2 regions of the Streptomyces sp. NPDC020379 genome follow, and region 1 is predicted to be linked to the other one. Evidence: riboswitches for the same ligand, from Rfam matches in the RefSeq annotation. Region 1 holds a riboswitch; the other holds the start of a gene.
The links. A riboswitch is a leader RNA that binds a small molecule or an ion and turns the genes downstream of it on or off. The one in region 1 is predicted to bind cyclic di-AMP.
Positions count from the first base shown of each region.

Region 2: linked by a shared signal. The riboswitch ahead of ACH427_RS27050 (M23 family metallopeptidase) and the one ahead of ACH427_RS28740 (C40 family peptidase) in region 1 are both predicted to bind cyclic di-AMP.

Region 1 covers NZ_JBIRVR010000029.1:31,568-39,116, forward strand. The annotation lists gene ACH427_RS28710 (urease accessory protein UreD) at 1-483, opposite strand, end outside; gene ureG (urease accessory protein UreG) at 480-1,175, opposite strand; gene ACH427_RS28720 (urease accessory protein UreF) at 1,371-2,063, opposite strand; gene ACH427_RS28725 (urease subunit alpha) at 2,063-3,784, opposite strand; gene ACH427_RS28730 (urease subunit beta) at 3,777-4,088, opposite strand; gene ACH427_RS28735 (urease subunit gamma) at 4,102-4,404, opposite strand; cyclic di-AMP (ydaO/yuaA leader) riboswitch at 5,180-5,377, shown strand; gene ACH427_RS28740 (C40 family peptidase) at 5,382-5,852, shown strand; gene ACH427_RS28745 (ATP-binding protein) at 5,935-6,375, opposite strand; gene ACH427_RS28750 (helix-turn-helix domain-containing protein) at 6,629-7,498, shown strand; gene ACH427_RS28755 (DUF397 domain-containing protein) at 7,508-7,549, shown strand, end outside.
Region 2 covers NZ_JBIRVR010000025.1:24,774-32,322, forward strand. The annotation lists gene ACH427_RS27035 (GNAT family N-acetyltransferase) at 1-2,371, opposite strand, end outside; gene ACH427_RS27040 (HPr family phosphocarrier protein) at 2,514-2,795, shown strand; gene ACH427_RS27045 (GntR family transcriptional regulator) at 2,973-3,638, opposite strand; gene ACH427_RS27050 (M23 family metallopeptidase) at 3,918-4,721, opposite strand; cyclic di-AMP (ydaO/yuaA leader) riboswitch at 4,735-4,890, opposite strand; gene ACH427_RS27055 (M16 family metallopeptidase) at 5,151-6,518, opposite strand; gene ACH427_RS27060 (M16 family metallopeptidase) at 6,554-7,549, opposite strand, start outside.

The sequences.
Region 1 (7,549 bases):
CCGGCCCGGCTCCTCGCCCGCGCGGCCGAGGATCTGCTCCTCGCGGAGCACCAGCCGCGCGGTCGGCGCGAGTTCGACCCGGGTGGTGCTGCGCAGGTCGCTGCCCCGGGCGGAGATCAGCGGCTCGGGCAGCCAGTGCAGCGTGGCCCCGTCGCCGACGCGGATCCGGGTGTCGTACGTGGCCGGCTCGCCCGTACGGCCGGGCAGGGCGATGGTCGCCGCCGTGGTGGAGAAGCGCAGGGTGGCGCCGTCCTCGACCTCGGCGGTGAGGGTGAGCCGGTCGCCGCCGAGGGGCGCGCTCATCGCGCCCACGAGGGCCACCCGCGCCCCGGGCCCGAACGCCCGCAGCCTGCGCAGCGCGAAGGGGCCCGCGCCGTCGAGGACGGGCAGGGCGGTGCCGCCCCTGCCGTCGGGGGTGGCGACGATCCGGGCGGCGGCCCGGATCCCCGCGGCGGGCTCGGGCCGTACGGGTGCGAGGGTCATCGGGTTCCGGCGGTCCAGGCGGTGAGCTGCGCGCGTACCCAGTCGGCGACGGGTCCGACGCCGCCCTCGGTGGCCAGCGAGGTGAAGGCGACGGGGAGTTCCCCGCGCTGGGCCTTGGCGTCGCGGGCCATGCCCTCCAGGTCGGCGCCGACGTAGGGTGCGAGGTCGGTCTTGTTGACGACGAGCAGGTCGGCGGTGGTGACGCCGGGGCCGCCCTTGCGGGGGATGTCGTCGCCGCCCGCGACATCGATGACGAAGATCTGCGCGTCGACGAGCCCCTTGGAGAAGATGGCGGTGAGGTTGTCGCCGCCGGACTCGACGAGGATCAGGTCCAGCGGCCCGACCGCGTCCTCCAGGTCCTCGACGGCTTCGAGGTTGGCCGAGATGTCGTCACGGATCGCGGTGTGCGGGCAGGCGCCGGTCTCGACGGCCGTGATGCGCTCGGGCGGCAGCACGGCGTTGCGGAGCAGGAATTCGGCGTCCTCGCGGGTGTAGATGTCGTTGGTCACGACGGCGATGGACAGCCGGTCGCGCAGCTCGCGGCAGAGCGCGGCGACGGTGGCGGTCTTCCCGGACCCCACGGGCCCGCCGAGCCCGATCCGCAGCGCCCGCCGCGACCCGTCACCGCGCAGCGGGTCGGCGGCGCTGTAGGTGTGGCGGTGGGGGAAGGCGTCGGGGTGGTCGAGATGCATGGTCCCTCCGGGGGTTCGGTGATGGGTGTCTGTGGTGTCGCCGCCCGCGGCGGACGCGCCCCGCGGGCACGTCCTCGAACGCCGGACAGGCTGAGTGCGTACCCCGAGGGCCGGGGCTTGCCCCCCAACGCGGCGCGGTCGCGTATGGGATACGCCGGGGAGGGGCGGGGCAGGGAAGACAGGACTGTCCCCCTCCTACGTCGCGAACAAGCGGACCGGCCACGCCGCGTGGTGCTCCGCCATGATGTCGAGCAAGGGCGCCCCGCCCGCCGGAAGCGCGTCCAGCCCCTCACTCGCCGCGGCGGCCGCCCGCGCCGCGACGGCGTCCAGCTCCGGCGCCAGCCGGGCCAGCACGCCTGTCGCGTCGAAGGGATCGAGGCCGAGCAGCCGTACGACCGCCGTGGCCGGTCCGCTGACCGACTCGTAGACGGCGGCGTACGCGGCGTCCAGCGCAGTCAGCCCGGCGGCGCGGGCGGCCAGCCCGAGCACGATCGGCTGGTGGGCGCCGCGCGGCCGGGCCGCCACCAGCGCTTCCAGTTCGGGCGAGGGCCACGTGGCCCGTACGGCGCGGGTCAGCTGCCGCCCCAGCCGGCGCGCGGCGGCACGCAGGGCCGGTGAGGGGGTGCGGGCGTCGGCGGCCTCGTCGAGCGTGAGCGGGTCGAGGCCCGCGGCGGCCGCGGCGGCGAGCCCGGCCGCGGTGAGCCCCGCGGTGTGCAGCCGCCCCCGGCAGAACGTCTCCAGGGTGGCCGCGTCCCGGACGCGGCCCGCCTTGACGGCTGCCTCGGCGCCGCCGGAGTGCGCGTGGCCTCCGGCGGGGAAGCGCCCGTCGGCGAGGACGAGCAGCGCGGCCCGCGAGCCCGCCGGCGCCCCGGTCTCCCCCGCCGCCATCAGAAGAGGAAGTAGCGCTGTGCCATGGGCAGTTCCGCCACCGGCTGTGGTTCGATCACGTCGCCGTCGACCGTGACCGTGAAGGTGTCGGGGTCGACCTCCACCCGGGGGCGGGCGTCGTTGTTGCGCATGTCCGCCTTGGTGACGCCGCGCGTGCCGCGGATCGGGGTGAAGCGCTTGCCGAGGCCGAGCCGCTCGGGGAGGCCGTCGTCGAGGGCCCACTGGGTGACGAAGTTCAGGGAGTTGGCGGCGGGGGCGCGCCCCACGGCACCGTACATGGGCCGCGGCAGGATCGGCTGCGGGGTGGGGATGGACGCGTTCGCGTCGCCCATCTGCGCGTACGCGATCTGGCCGCCCTTGATGACGAGCAGCGGCTTGACGCCGAAGAACGCCGGTTCCCACAGCACGAGGTCGGCGAGCTTGCCGGTCTCGACGGAGCCGATCTCGTGGTCGAGGCCCTGCGCGACGGCCGGGTTGATGGTGTATTTGGCGACATAGCGCCGGGCCCGCCGGTTGTCGGCGGCGCCGTCCCCCGGCAGGGCGCCGCGCCGCCGCTTCATCACGTGCGCCGTCTGCCAGGTGCGCAGCACGATCTCGCCGACGCGGCCCATCGCCTGGGAGTCGGAGGAGATGATCGAGATGGCGCCGAGGTCGTGCAGGACGTCCTCGGCGGCGATGGTGCCGGGCCTGATGCGGGACTCGGCGAAGGCGAGGTCCTCCGGCACGGCGGGGTTGAGGTGGTGACAGACCATCAGCATGTCGAGGTGTTCGTCGACGGTGTTGACGGTGTGCGGGCGGGTCGGGTTGGTGGAGCTGGGGAGAACGTTGGCCTCGGAGACGACGGTGATGATGTCGGGCGCGTGCCCGCCGCCCGCGCCCTCGGTGTGATAGGCGTGCAGGGTGCGTCCGGCGATCGCGGCGAGGGTGTCGCCGACGAAGCCCGCCTCGTTGAGCGTGTCGGTGTGGATGGCGAGCTGGGCGCCGCTCTCCTCACAGACGGCCAGGCAGGCGTCGATGACGGCGGGGGTCGCGCCCCAGTCCTCGTGGATCTTGAAACCGACGGCTCCGGCGCGCAGCTGGGCGCGCATGGAGTCGTAGGAGACGGTGTTGCCCTTGCCGAGGAAGCCGACGTTCAGCGGGTAGCCCTCCATCGCCTCGAACATCCGGGCAAGGTGCCAGGAGCCGGGGGTGATGGTGGTGGCCTTGCTGCCCTCCGCCGGGCCGGTGCCGCCGCCGACGAGCGTGGTGACGCCGGAGGCGAGGGCCTCGTCCGCGATCTGCGGGCAGATGAAGTGGACGTGGGCGTCGACGGCCCCGGCGGTGAGGATCTTGCCGTTGCCCGCGATGATCTCGGTCTCGGGGCCGATGACGAGGTCGGGGTGGACGCCGTCCATGGTGTCGGGGTTGCCGGCCTTGCCGATGCCGGTGATGCGGCCGTCACGGATGCCGATGTCGGCCTTGACGACGCCCCAGTGGTCGAGGACGACGGCGCCGGTGACGACGGTGTCGGGGGCGCCGTCGGCGCGGGTCGCACGGGACTGTCCCATGGACTCCCGGATGACCTTGCCGCCGCCGAAGACCGCTTCGTCACCGGCGTGGCCGGGGCCTCCGCTGCGGTCCTCCTCGATCTCGATCAGGAGGTCGGTGTCGGCGAGGCGGATGCGGTCCCCCGCCGTCGGGCCGAACAGATCGGCGTACGCGGCCCGGCTGAGCTCAGTCATCGAGCGGTCCTCCGCACTCGCCGCGCAGTCCCTCGACGATGCGCTTGCCGGCGATCGGCACCAGGCCGACCTCGACGGGGATGCCGGGCTCGAAGCGCACGGCGGTGCCCGCGGCGATGTCGAGCCGCTTGCCGCGGGCGGCGGCGCGGTCGAAGTCGAGGCCCGGGTTGGCCTCGGCGAAGTGGTAGTGCGAGCCGACCTGCACGGGCCGGTCGGCGGCGTTGAGCACGGTGAGCCGGGTGCGGTGGAGCCCCTGGTTGAGGGGTACGGGGTCGGCGGCGAGCAGGATCTCTCCGGGAATCATGGCGGTCTTCCCTTCAGCCGATGGGCTCGTGCACGGTGACGAGCTTGGTGCCGTCCGGGAAGGTGGCCTCCACCTGGACCTCGTGGATCATCTCGGGTATGCCGCTCATCACCTCGGCGCGGCTGAGCACCTTGCGCCCGGAGGACATGAGCTCGGCGACGGTCCGGCCGTCGCGGGCGCCTTCGAGGACGTGCACGGTGATCAGGGCCACCGCCTCGGGGTGGTTGAGGAGCACCCCACGGGCCCGGCGCTTCTCGGCTACGTCGGCGGCCACATGGAGAAGCAGGCGTTCCTGCTCATGCGGGGAGAGTTGCATGCGTCCACCTCACTGACGAACCGGTACCCCCAGCGAACCCAACGGGGGCACACAAGAGTTCTACACACCTTTGACCTGGGGTTCTTCATCGGACGACCAGGGATTGCAGATTAGAGCGGAAGCTTTTCCCACGTGTTAACTGACTCTTTGCGCATCCATGGCCAGAGGTGTCACAGGAGGCCGGAGGGGCCAGGGGGACGAAACCGGTGATCCGGGCGGGGCCTTCATGCCGCTGCCGTCTGCAACTACTGGATCTTCTGGGCCGGATCACTCCGCTCCACCCGCATGACACGTACGACGGGCTACGGGCGCCGCAGACCGCGCGCGTCGCCCGCGCCGGGCCCGGCGAAGCCCTCGCAGCCGCGTTCGAGGGCGGTGGGCGGGAGTTGCCCGGGAGCCGCCTGGCACGCCCGTTGCCGGTCCGGCCCGGGGCGCGTCGGCGCGTCCGGGGCGCGGTCCCGCTCACGCTCCCGCCCGCGCCCGTGCATCACGGGTCGGCGGGTGAATAAACACTGCTCCCCCAGACGCCGGACGGCGTCGTAGACGACGCGCGGTGATCGATGTCAACCGGGCACGCACGCCGCGCCGGAGCGGTGCCGCGGGCCCCCAGGCCAGGGGCTCAACAGGGCTTCGCCGAAACGGACAATCCCCGCCGTGTCCAGCGGAATTGCCCGGGAGTGAGCAGCCTCACATACCTCTGGTTCCACTCGGAATCCGTACCTGGGCTGCGCCAAGATCCGGTCGACGACAAGACCCCGCCATCCCGGCGGGGCGGTCCAGGCGGACGCCGAACCCCGCCGCTGCCTGGATGCCGGGTCGAACGAACGCACCGGTGGGGATGGAGGACCCGAGCACGGTGGGACGACCAAGAGTAGTGCGGTCGGCCCTTGGGGTGAAGCCGTTGACACGGCCGGGCATCTTCGCCTGCCCGAACCCGACAGGTCATCCTTCACAGGCGGCTGACGAAGGGTTGGCACATGGGCGCGCACAAACGTCCGTCAATGATGTCCAGGGCCGGCGCGGCCTCCGCGCTCACGCTCGCCGCCGTCGGCGCCACGGTGCTGGTGCCGGGCGGCGCGACGGGAGCCGAGGCATCGACCGTCGCCACCGACGCACTGCACATCGCGGCCTCGAAACAGGGTTCCCCCTATCAGTGGGGCGCGACCGGCCCTTACCGCTTCGACTGCTCGGGCCTGACCCTCTACTCCTTCAAGCGGGCCGGGAAGACCCTGCCCCGCACCGCCGCCGAGCAGTACAACCGGACCACCCATATCTCCCGCTCCGCCCGCGAAGCCGGTGACCTGGTGTTCTTCGTCTCCGGCCAGGGCATCTACCACGTGGGGATATACGCGGGCGGCGGCAGGATCTGGCACGCGCCCAAGACCGGAGCGGTGGTCCGCCTGGAGCGGATCTGGACGAACAACGTCCGCTACGGCCGGGTGAACTGACCCGTCGGCACACACAGCGGCAGGAGGCGGCCGCGATGCCGCACCGGGGCCCCGCACGCCGTGCGGGGCCCCGGTCCCGCCCTCACCGTTCGGCGCTGAGGGCGGGCACGGTCCAGGGCAGCGAGATCCATACGGTCTTGCCGCCGTCCGGGTTCGGGGTGAAGAAGACCCTTCCCCCGCGCTCCGCGGTGAGGCAGCGGATGATGACCAGGCCCCGCCCGTTGTCCTGCTGTACGGCGGCGGGCAGTCTGCGGGGGAGGCACGGGTGGCTGTCGGTGACCCCGATCCGCAACTGCCGGTCGAGGTCGAGCCGGACCTCGACGGTGAAGGTGGGCGACTGGCCGCGGGTGTGCTGCACGGCGTTGGTGGCGAGCTCGGAGACGATCAGCCGCACGGTCTCGGCGGCGTCCGTGCCACCCGGCAGCCCCCAGTCCGCGAGCACGCCGGCCACATAGCGGCGCGCGGTGGAGACCGAGGCGGGGGCGCTCGGCAGGGTGACGGTGGCTTCTTGGTGATCTGCCATGGCGCTGTCCCTTTCCCGCCGGGAGCGGACTCCGACGCAATGCGTCGTGAAGTCGAGAGCACTTCCGGACGGCTCTGCGCGACAGCCTGCCACCGGAAATGGGGGTGATGCGGGCGATCCTCCAGCATCTGCATATATCTGTCGCTCGAAGCGGTGAACTCTACGACGAGAGACCGGATTCCGACGGCACACTGGTCTATTGACGAGAAACACCACGTTCATCACGGGGTTCATCACAGGCGGAGGCAGGGCTATGCGAAACGGACCCGCGGTGCGCCGCCGCAAACTCGGCGGCGAGCTGCGCCGCCAGCGCGAACTCGCCGGACTGACCAGCCTGGAGGCCGCACACGCGGTGGGCTGGCACCAGTCGAAGGTCAGCCGCATCGAGACCGGCAGCAGTGGCGTGAAGTCCTCGGACGTCGCGCTGCTGCTGGACGCGTACGGGGTGTCGGACCCCGAACTGCGCGCGCTGCTGGGAGCGCTGTGCGGCGCTGGCACCGCCGATGCGGAGGGTGCCCGCCGGGGCTGGTGGTACGCCTACCGCAATCTGCTGCCCCCGGCGTATCTCGACTTCATCAGCCTGGAATCGGAGGCGTCGCGGTTACGCACCCTGGAGACGACGGTCGTGCCGGGCCTCCTCCAGACTCCCGCCTATGCCCGCGCGGTGACCCGTGCGGCGCTCAACGACCCGCCGCCGGAGCAGGTGGAGAAGCTGGTGCGGGTGCGCATGGCACGGCAGTCGGTGCTGGGCGGCGACAGCCCGCTGGAGCTGTGCGCCGTGCTGGACGAGGCGGTGCTCCGCCACGAGGTGGGCGGGCGGGAGGTCATGGCCGGGCAACTGCGACACCTGGTGGAAACGGGTGCACAGCGTCATGTGCGGCTGCATGTACTGCCGTTCTCCAGGAGCTGCCATATTGGCATCACCGGACCTTTTGTTATTTTCTCATTTCCGCGCATTGCTGATCTGGACGTGGTTGTTCTCGACCATTTGACGAGTAGCCTCTACCTCGAGCGGAAAGAAGACCTCCGGGCGTACGCCGAGGCATTCACCACGCTGCGGGCGCACGCCCTCTCGCACGAGAACTCGCTGGATTTCATCGCCGGGATCAACGACGGCGCGTAAGGAGGCACCATGTCCGCAATGCCTCGGTACGTACCTTCCCCTTCGGCCCTG
Region 2 (7,549 bases), on a different contig from region 1:
CGAGCAGCTCGGTCAACTCGCCGTAGGCGCGGAGCAGTTCCGCTTCGCCGCCCAGGTCGAGCCGGACGCCGCCGAGGTCGGCGCGGTGGCGCAGGTGCGGGGCGGTGGGCTTGAGGGCGACGGGGAAGCCGAGCCGGTGCGCGGCCCGGACGGCACTTTCCGGATCGGGGGCGGGCAGCGCGGGCAGCACGGCGATGCCGTAGCGGGCGAGCAGGCGCTGGGTGTCGGCGGCGGAGAGGGTGACGGCCCGCGGGCCGGTGAGCGGCGCGGGGGTCGCTCCGTGGGCGGCCAGCAGGACGTCGATGTCGGCGGCGGCCCCCGCCTCGTCGATGTCCTCGTACTCGGGCACCCGGCCGGGCTCGGCGGCCGTCTGCCGCCGCCACCGGGCGTAGCGCGCGGCTTCGGCGAGGGCCCGCACGGCGCGCTCGGCCGCGGGGTAGGCGGGTATCCGCACGGCGGGCGGGCGGCCGGCGGAGCCATCCGTGGCGACCGCCGCGCTTGTGGCCACGGGCGGCCGCTCCTCCGCCGCGAGCGCCTCGGCCAGGCCCGGGATCTCCAGGTGGACGACGGTGACGGGCTTCGCGGCCGCGGCCGTGGCCACCGCCTCCCGCAGCGCGGCGGCAAGGTCCGCGGCCAAGGCGTCGCCCACCCAGGGGATGGCGGTGACGACCACGGCGTCGCATTCCTCGTCGGCCAGGGCGTCCAGGAGGGCGGCCCGGAAGTCGGCCGGTTCGGCGGCGGTGGTGAGGTCGTACGGGGGCTGGGGGCGCAGGCCGTCGGTGAGGCAGGCGTCGTAGGTGAGCAGGGCGAGGGACTCGGAGTTGCCGAGGATGGCGACGCGGGGGCCGGCGGGCAGCGGCTGGGAGGCCAGGAGGAGGCCGGCGTCGGCCAGCTCGGTGACCGTGTCGACGCGGATGACACCGGCCTGCCGCAGCAGGTCGGAGACGGTGGCGTCGGGGATGCGGGTCGTGGGCACGGCGTGGCCGGTGGGGGCGGCGCCGCCGTGGCGGGCGCCCTTGACGACGACGACCGGCTTGCGGGCGGCGGTGCGCCGGGCGAGCCGGGTGAACTTCCGGGGGTTGCCGATGGACTCCAGGTACATGAGGACGACGTCGGTGTCGGGGTCGTCGTGCCAGTACTGAAGAAAGTCGTTGCCGGAGACGTCGGCGCGATTGCCCGCGGAGACGAAGGTGGAGATGCCGACAAGACCGGCGGCACGGCGGTGCAGCCCGGACAGCAGGGCGATGCCGATGGCCCCGGACTGGCTGAACAGGCCCAGCCGCCCGGCGCTGGGCAGCTCGGGTGAGAGGGAGGCGTTGAGGCGGACCCCGGGCGCGGTGTTTATCAGGCCGAAGGCGTTGGGCCCGATGATGCGCATGCCGTACGAGCGGGCCTGCCGCACCAGCTCGCGCTGCCGGTCTCGGCCGTCGGCACCGCTCTCGGCGTAGCCCGCGGCGAGGACGACGAGGCCCTGCACGCCGTGCTCGCCGCACTCGGCGACGACGGAGGGCACCTGCTCGGCGGGCACGGCGACGATCGCGAGGTCGACCTGCTCGTCGATGCCGCGGAGGGAGCGGTGGGCGGGCACCCCCTCGGGCTGGAGCCGCGAAGGCCCCTCGGGGAAGGCGTGGTTGACCGCGTACACCCGGCCCGTGAAGCCGCCCGCCAGCAGATTGCGCAGCACGGCGCGGCCCATGCCGCCGGGCTCGCGGCCGGTGCCGATGACGGCGACGGAGCCGGGGGCGATGAGGCGGTGCACGGAGCGGGCCTCGGCGCGCTGCTCGCGGGCACGCTGGACGGCGAGGGAGCGGTCGGTGGGCTCCAGGTCGAGCTCCAGGCGGACGACGCCGTCCTCGAAGCTGCGCTTCTGCGTATAGCCCGCGTCCGTGAACACCTTGATCATCTTGGTGTTGGCGGGCAGCACCTCGGCGGCGAAGCGGCGGATGGAGCGCTCGCGGGCGACGGCGGCGAGGTGCTCCAGCAGGGCGGAGGCCACGCCGCGGCCCTGGTGGGCGTCCTGGACGAGGAAGGCGACCTCCGCCTCGTCGGCCGGGCCGGAGGACGGCAGGCCCCGGGGGCCGATGCGGTCGTAGCGGACGGTGGCGATGAACTCACCGCCGACGGTGGCGGCGAGGCCCACCCGGTCGACGTAGTCGTGATGGGTGAAGCGGTGCACGTCACGGTCGGAGAGGCGGGGGTAGGGGGCGAAGAAGCGGTAGTACTTCGACTCGTCCGAGACCTGCTCGTAGAAGCTGACCAGGCGCTGCGCGTCGTCCGGGGTGATCGGGCGGATCTGTGCGGTGCCGCCGTCGCGCAGCACCACATCGGCTTCCCAGTGGGTCGGGTAGGCATGCTCGGACGGCGTCTGCATGGGGCCAGCGTAAGGCCGCCCACCGACAGCGGGCCCGGCTCGCGCGGGCGGGCGGGACCGGGGAGGGTGGGGGCAGCCGGAGCACTGCGGACCCCGTGAGACACTGGTCTAGACAACCAATGACGACTTGAAGGGCAACACCATGGCTGAGCGCCGCGTCAACGTCGGCTGGGCCGAGGGCCTGCACGCCCGTCCCGCGTCGATCTTCGTCCGTGCGGCGACGGCCGCGGGCGTTCCGATGACGATCGCCAAGGCCGACGGCAACGCCGTCAACGCCGCGTCGATGCTGGCCGTGCTGGGCCTGGGCGCCCAGGGCGGCGAGGAGATCGTGCTGGCCTCGGACGCCGAGGGTGCCGAGGCGGCTCTCGACCGCCTGGCGAAGCTGGTCGCCGAGGGGCTCGAGGAGCTCCCGGAGACCGTCTGATTCACGGGAATCGCGCGCGGCGGGGCCGCGGCGGCCGATTGAGGCCGCCGCGGCCCCGCTGTCGTTTTCCCGGCCCTCCGCTTTCCCCGTCGCCTCGCGGCCGGGTTTCGCGCCGTGCGCGCCGCTCGAATTCCGCCGGCCACACGGTGGCAACGCTCCACGGATAACCGCCCGTTGTCAGGAGGGGGCGGCCGCGGTGCGCACCGATTGTTTCGGATTCCGCGCCCGGACCGGGCGGACGGGCCTGCGCAGCCGGTATTCACCCGGCACGCGGTCGGCGCGTGTCGCGGCGAGCGCCCGCGCACGGTCCGCGTCGCCCCGGGCGATCGCGTCGACGAGGGCACCGTGCGCCTCCCACGTGCGCACCGGCCGCAGGGGCGGCTCCGCCACGTACACCCAGGCGATCTTGAGCCGCAGCTGGGTGAGCAGCGCGGCGAGGCTGGGGCTGCCGGTGGCCTGGGCGAGCGTCTCGTCGAACCAGTCGTCCAGGGGCCGCAGTTCGCCGGTCCGGCCGGCCCGGGCGCGCTCCAGACCGAGTCTGACCAGCCCGCGGAGCACCTTGAGGTGGGCCTCGGTGCGGCGCTGCGCGGCGCGCGCGGCGCCCAGGGGTTCCAGCAGGGCCCGGACGTCGAGCAGGTCGGCGGCCTCGTGCTCGGTGGGTTCGGCGACGCAGGCGCCCGCGTGGCGGCGGGTGGTCACGAAGCCTTCGGAGGCGAGGGTGCGCAGGGCTTCGCGCACGGGTACGCGGGAGACGCCGTAGCGGCGGGCGAGCAGTTCCTCGATGAGCCTGCTGCCGGGCGGGAAGAAGCCGGAGACGATGTCGTCACGGATCGCGGTGCACACGGCCTGCGTGGGAATTCCGCGGCTGTCCGGCACCGGGTTGTCATAGCCGTTCACGTACGGCCCCGCATGGGTGAACCTCCGCATTGACCCCCGCGAAACGCGGCCGATTGACGCCTGTCGGGCGACTCTATTGCAGGCGCCGGGAATTTCCGATGGCGCCGGTGAAGTCATCGGTATGTTTTGGCCAACACGAAGGCCCCGGTCGGTGACCGGGGCCTGGTGACGGGGAACGCCGCGATACTCGGCGATACGGCGGTGAAAGCCGGGGGGCGTGGTGCGTCAGACGTTGACGCCGTGCGAGCGCAGGTACTCGACCGGGTCGATGTCGGAGCCGTACGCGGGGCCGGTACGGGCCTCGAAGTGCAGGTGCGGGCCGGTGACGTTGCCGGTGGCGCCGGAGAGGCCGATCTGCTGGCCCGGGGTGACCGTCTGGCCGACGCTGACGTCGATGGACGACAGGTGACCGTACTGCGTGTAGGTGCCGTCGCTGTGCTGGATGACGACGTTGTTGCCGTACGCGCCGCCCCAGCCCGCCTCGACGATGGTGCCCGCGCCCACGGCGTGCACCGAGGTGCCCGACTCGGCGTGGAAGTCGATGCCGGTGTGGCTGCCGGAGGACCACAGGCCGCTGGACGCCTTGTAGGCGGTGGAGACGTAGGAGCCGTCGATCGGCGCGACGTAGGCGTTGAGGCGCTTGCGCTCCTGCTCGCGGGCGGCGCGCTCCTGCTCCTTGCGCTCGGCGTCCAGCTTGCGCTGGGCCTCGTCGGCCTTCTGCTTGACCTCGGCGGCCTGCTTCTTGGCGGCGGCCTCGGCCTGCAGGCGGGCGGCGGTCTCGTCCGCGGAGCTGCGCTGGATCTCGGCCTGCTCGCCGACGCGGTCGGCCGTGTCGTCGCCGATGACGATGGCCTGGGTGAGGCCGGTGTCCTCGACGCGCGGGGCGTCGTCGGTGGCGGCGAGTGCCGGAGCGGCGAATCCCGCCATGACACCGGTGGCCGCGAGGGTGGCTATGCCCGCCGCGTTCGCCCCGGCGCGGACGGCGCGGCTCGGACGGCGGTGCTTACCGGTGGGACGAGTGAACGCCATGGGTACGGCTGATCCTTTCCTTCCTTCTCGCCTACCGGGTTAGCTGACGGGTTCGGAGCAGGAAGGTCTCCTACGGATCCCTCCGGAGAGGGGCCCGATTCACCCCAGGGACATGTGGGTCCCCGGCTCCCCTGGCTCGCGCCGTACGGGGACTCGGCGATGACTGTCCGGGGCCGCGGATGCGACTCACATCTGACGGGCAGCCGCCCTGACGCTAGACGCCGCCACTTTCGAACGGCAAACAGAAGCCCTAATTTGTGGCGTACGCCACAGCGGAGATGTGCAACCACTCCACTAAATCGGACATAAAGGAGGCGCGCGGGACCCGTGGGCCCCGCGCGCCTCCCGGGTGGCTGATGTCATCCGGCGTCAGACATCGGCCGCCGGACGCGACTCGGGGGTGAGCCGGATGTGAGCGGCCGTCAGGTGTCAGCCGCTGACGACGGTGACCTCGCCGATCCCGAGCGCCCTGACGGGCTCCTCGATCTCCGCGGCGTCACCGACGAGGACGGTCACGAGCCGGTCGACCGGGAAGGCGTTGACGACGGCGGCCGTCGCCTCCACGGTGCCGGTCCGCGCGAGGCGCTCGTACAGCCGCGCCTGGAAGTCGTCCGGCAGATACTGCTCGACCTGGTCGGCGAGGGTGCCCGCGACGGCCGCGGCGGTCTCGTACTTCAGCGGCGCGACACCGACCAGGTTCTGCACGGCGGTGTCCCGCTCGGCGTCCGTCAGGCCCTCGGCGGCGAGGGTGCGCAGCACCGTCCACAGGTCGTCCAGGGCGGGGCCGGTGGAGGCCGTGTCGACCGAGCCGCTGATGGCGAGCATGGCCGCGCCCGTGCCCTCCGGGGAGGAGCGCAGCACCTGGCCGAAGGACCGCACGCCGTAGGTGTAGCCCTTCTCCTCGCGCAGGACGCGGTCCAGGCGCGAGGTGAGGGTGCCGCCGAGGCAGTACGTGCCGAGCACCTGGGCGGGCCAGACGCGGTCGTGCCGGTCGGCGCCGATCCGGCCGATCAGCAGCTGGGTCTGGACGGCGCCGGGGCGGTCCACGATGACCACGCGGCCGGTGTCGTCCGCGGTGATCGGCGGCACCGGCCGGGGCTCCGCCACGGAGCCTGTCCAGGCGCCCAGGGAGTCGCCGAGCGCCTCGTCGAGATCGATGCCGGTGAAGTCGCCGACGACCACGGCGGTCGTGGTGGCGGGCCGGACGTGCGCCTCGTAGAAGGCGCGCACGGCGGCGGCGTCGATGCGCGCGACGGTCTCCTCGGTGCCCTGGCGGGGGCGCGACATGCGCGCCTCGGCCGGGAAGAGGTGCTTCGAGAGCGCCATGGCGGCACGGCGGGCGGGGTTGGCCAGCTCGTGCGGGATCTCGTCCAGGCGGTTGCCGACGAGCCGCTCGATCTCGCTGTCGGGGAACGCGGGGGCGCGCAGGGCGTCCGCGAGCAGGGCGAGGGCCTTGGCGAGCCGGGAAGCGGGCACCTCCAGGGAGACCCGGACGCCGGGGTGGTCGGCGTGCGCGTCGAGGGTGGCGCCACAGCGCTCCAGCTCGGCGGTGAACTCCTCGGCCGTGTGCTTGTCGGTGCCCTCCGACAGGGCGCGGGCCATGATGGTGGCGACCCCGTCGAGGCCCTCCGGCTCGGCGTCCAGCGGCGCCAGGAGGTTGATCTCGACGGCCACGATCTGCTGGCCGGGGCGGTGGCAGCGCAGCACGGTCAGGCCGTTGGGCAGGGTGCCGCGCTCGGGGGCCGGGAAGGCCCAGGGGGTCGCCTCGCCGGCCCGCGGCCGCGGGTGGAAGGTCATCGAAGGTCCTGCGGTGCCGGTGGCCACGGCGTCGCTCACTGGGCCGTCTCCTCGTCGTTCAGGTCGTGCTCGGCGTGCTCTTCGGCGGGGGCGGTGGGCTCGTAGACCAGCACCGCGCGGTTGTCGGGGTGCAGCCTGGCCTTGGCGGCCCGCTGCACCTCCTCCGGGGTGATGTCGAGGGCGCGCTCCACGGCGGTGAGGGCGAGCTGGGGGTCGCCGAACAGCACGGCGAAACGGCACAGTTCGTCGGCGCGGCCGCTGACCGTGGCGAGCCGGTCCAGCCACTCGCGCTCCAGCTGCGCCTGGGCGCGCTCCATCTCCTCCGGGGTGGGCCCCTCGGCGGCGAAGCGGGCGAGCTCGTCGTCGACGGCGGCCTCGATGTCGCTCACCTCGACGCCGCCGGACGCCTTGACGTCCAGCCAGCCGAGCGAGGGCGCGCCGGCCAGCCGCAGCATCCCGAAGCCGACGGCCACCGCGCTGCGGTCGCGGCGGACCAGGCGGTTGTAGAGCCGGGAGGACTCGCCGCTGCCGAGGACGGTCAGGGCGAGGTCGGCGGCGTCGGCGTCACGGCTGCCGTCGTGCGGGAGGCGGTAGGCGGCCATCAGGGCACGCGAGGGCACCTCCTCGCGCACGACCTCGCGCAGCTCCTCGCCGATGACGTCGGGGAGGGAGCCGTCGCGCGGCGGCTGCTTGCCGTCGTGCGCGGGGATGGAGCCGAAATACTTCTCGACCCAGGCGAGCGTCTGCTCCGGGTCGATGTCGCCGACGACGGACAGGACGGCGTTGCCCGGCGCGTAGTAGGTGCGGAAGAAGGCGCGGGCGTCCTCCAGGGACGCGGCGTCCAGGTCGGCCATGGAGCCGATCGGGGTGTGGTGGTACGGGTGGCCGTCGGGGAAGGCCATGGCCGTCAGCTTCTCGAAGGCGGTGCCGTAGGGGACGTTGTCGTACCGCTGGCGGCGCTCGTTCTTGACGACGTCCCGCTGGTTCTCCATGGACTCGTCGTCGAGCGCGGTGAGCAGCGAGCCCATCCG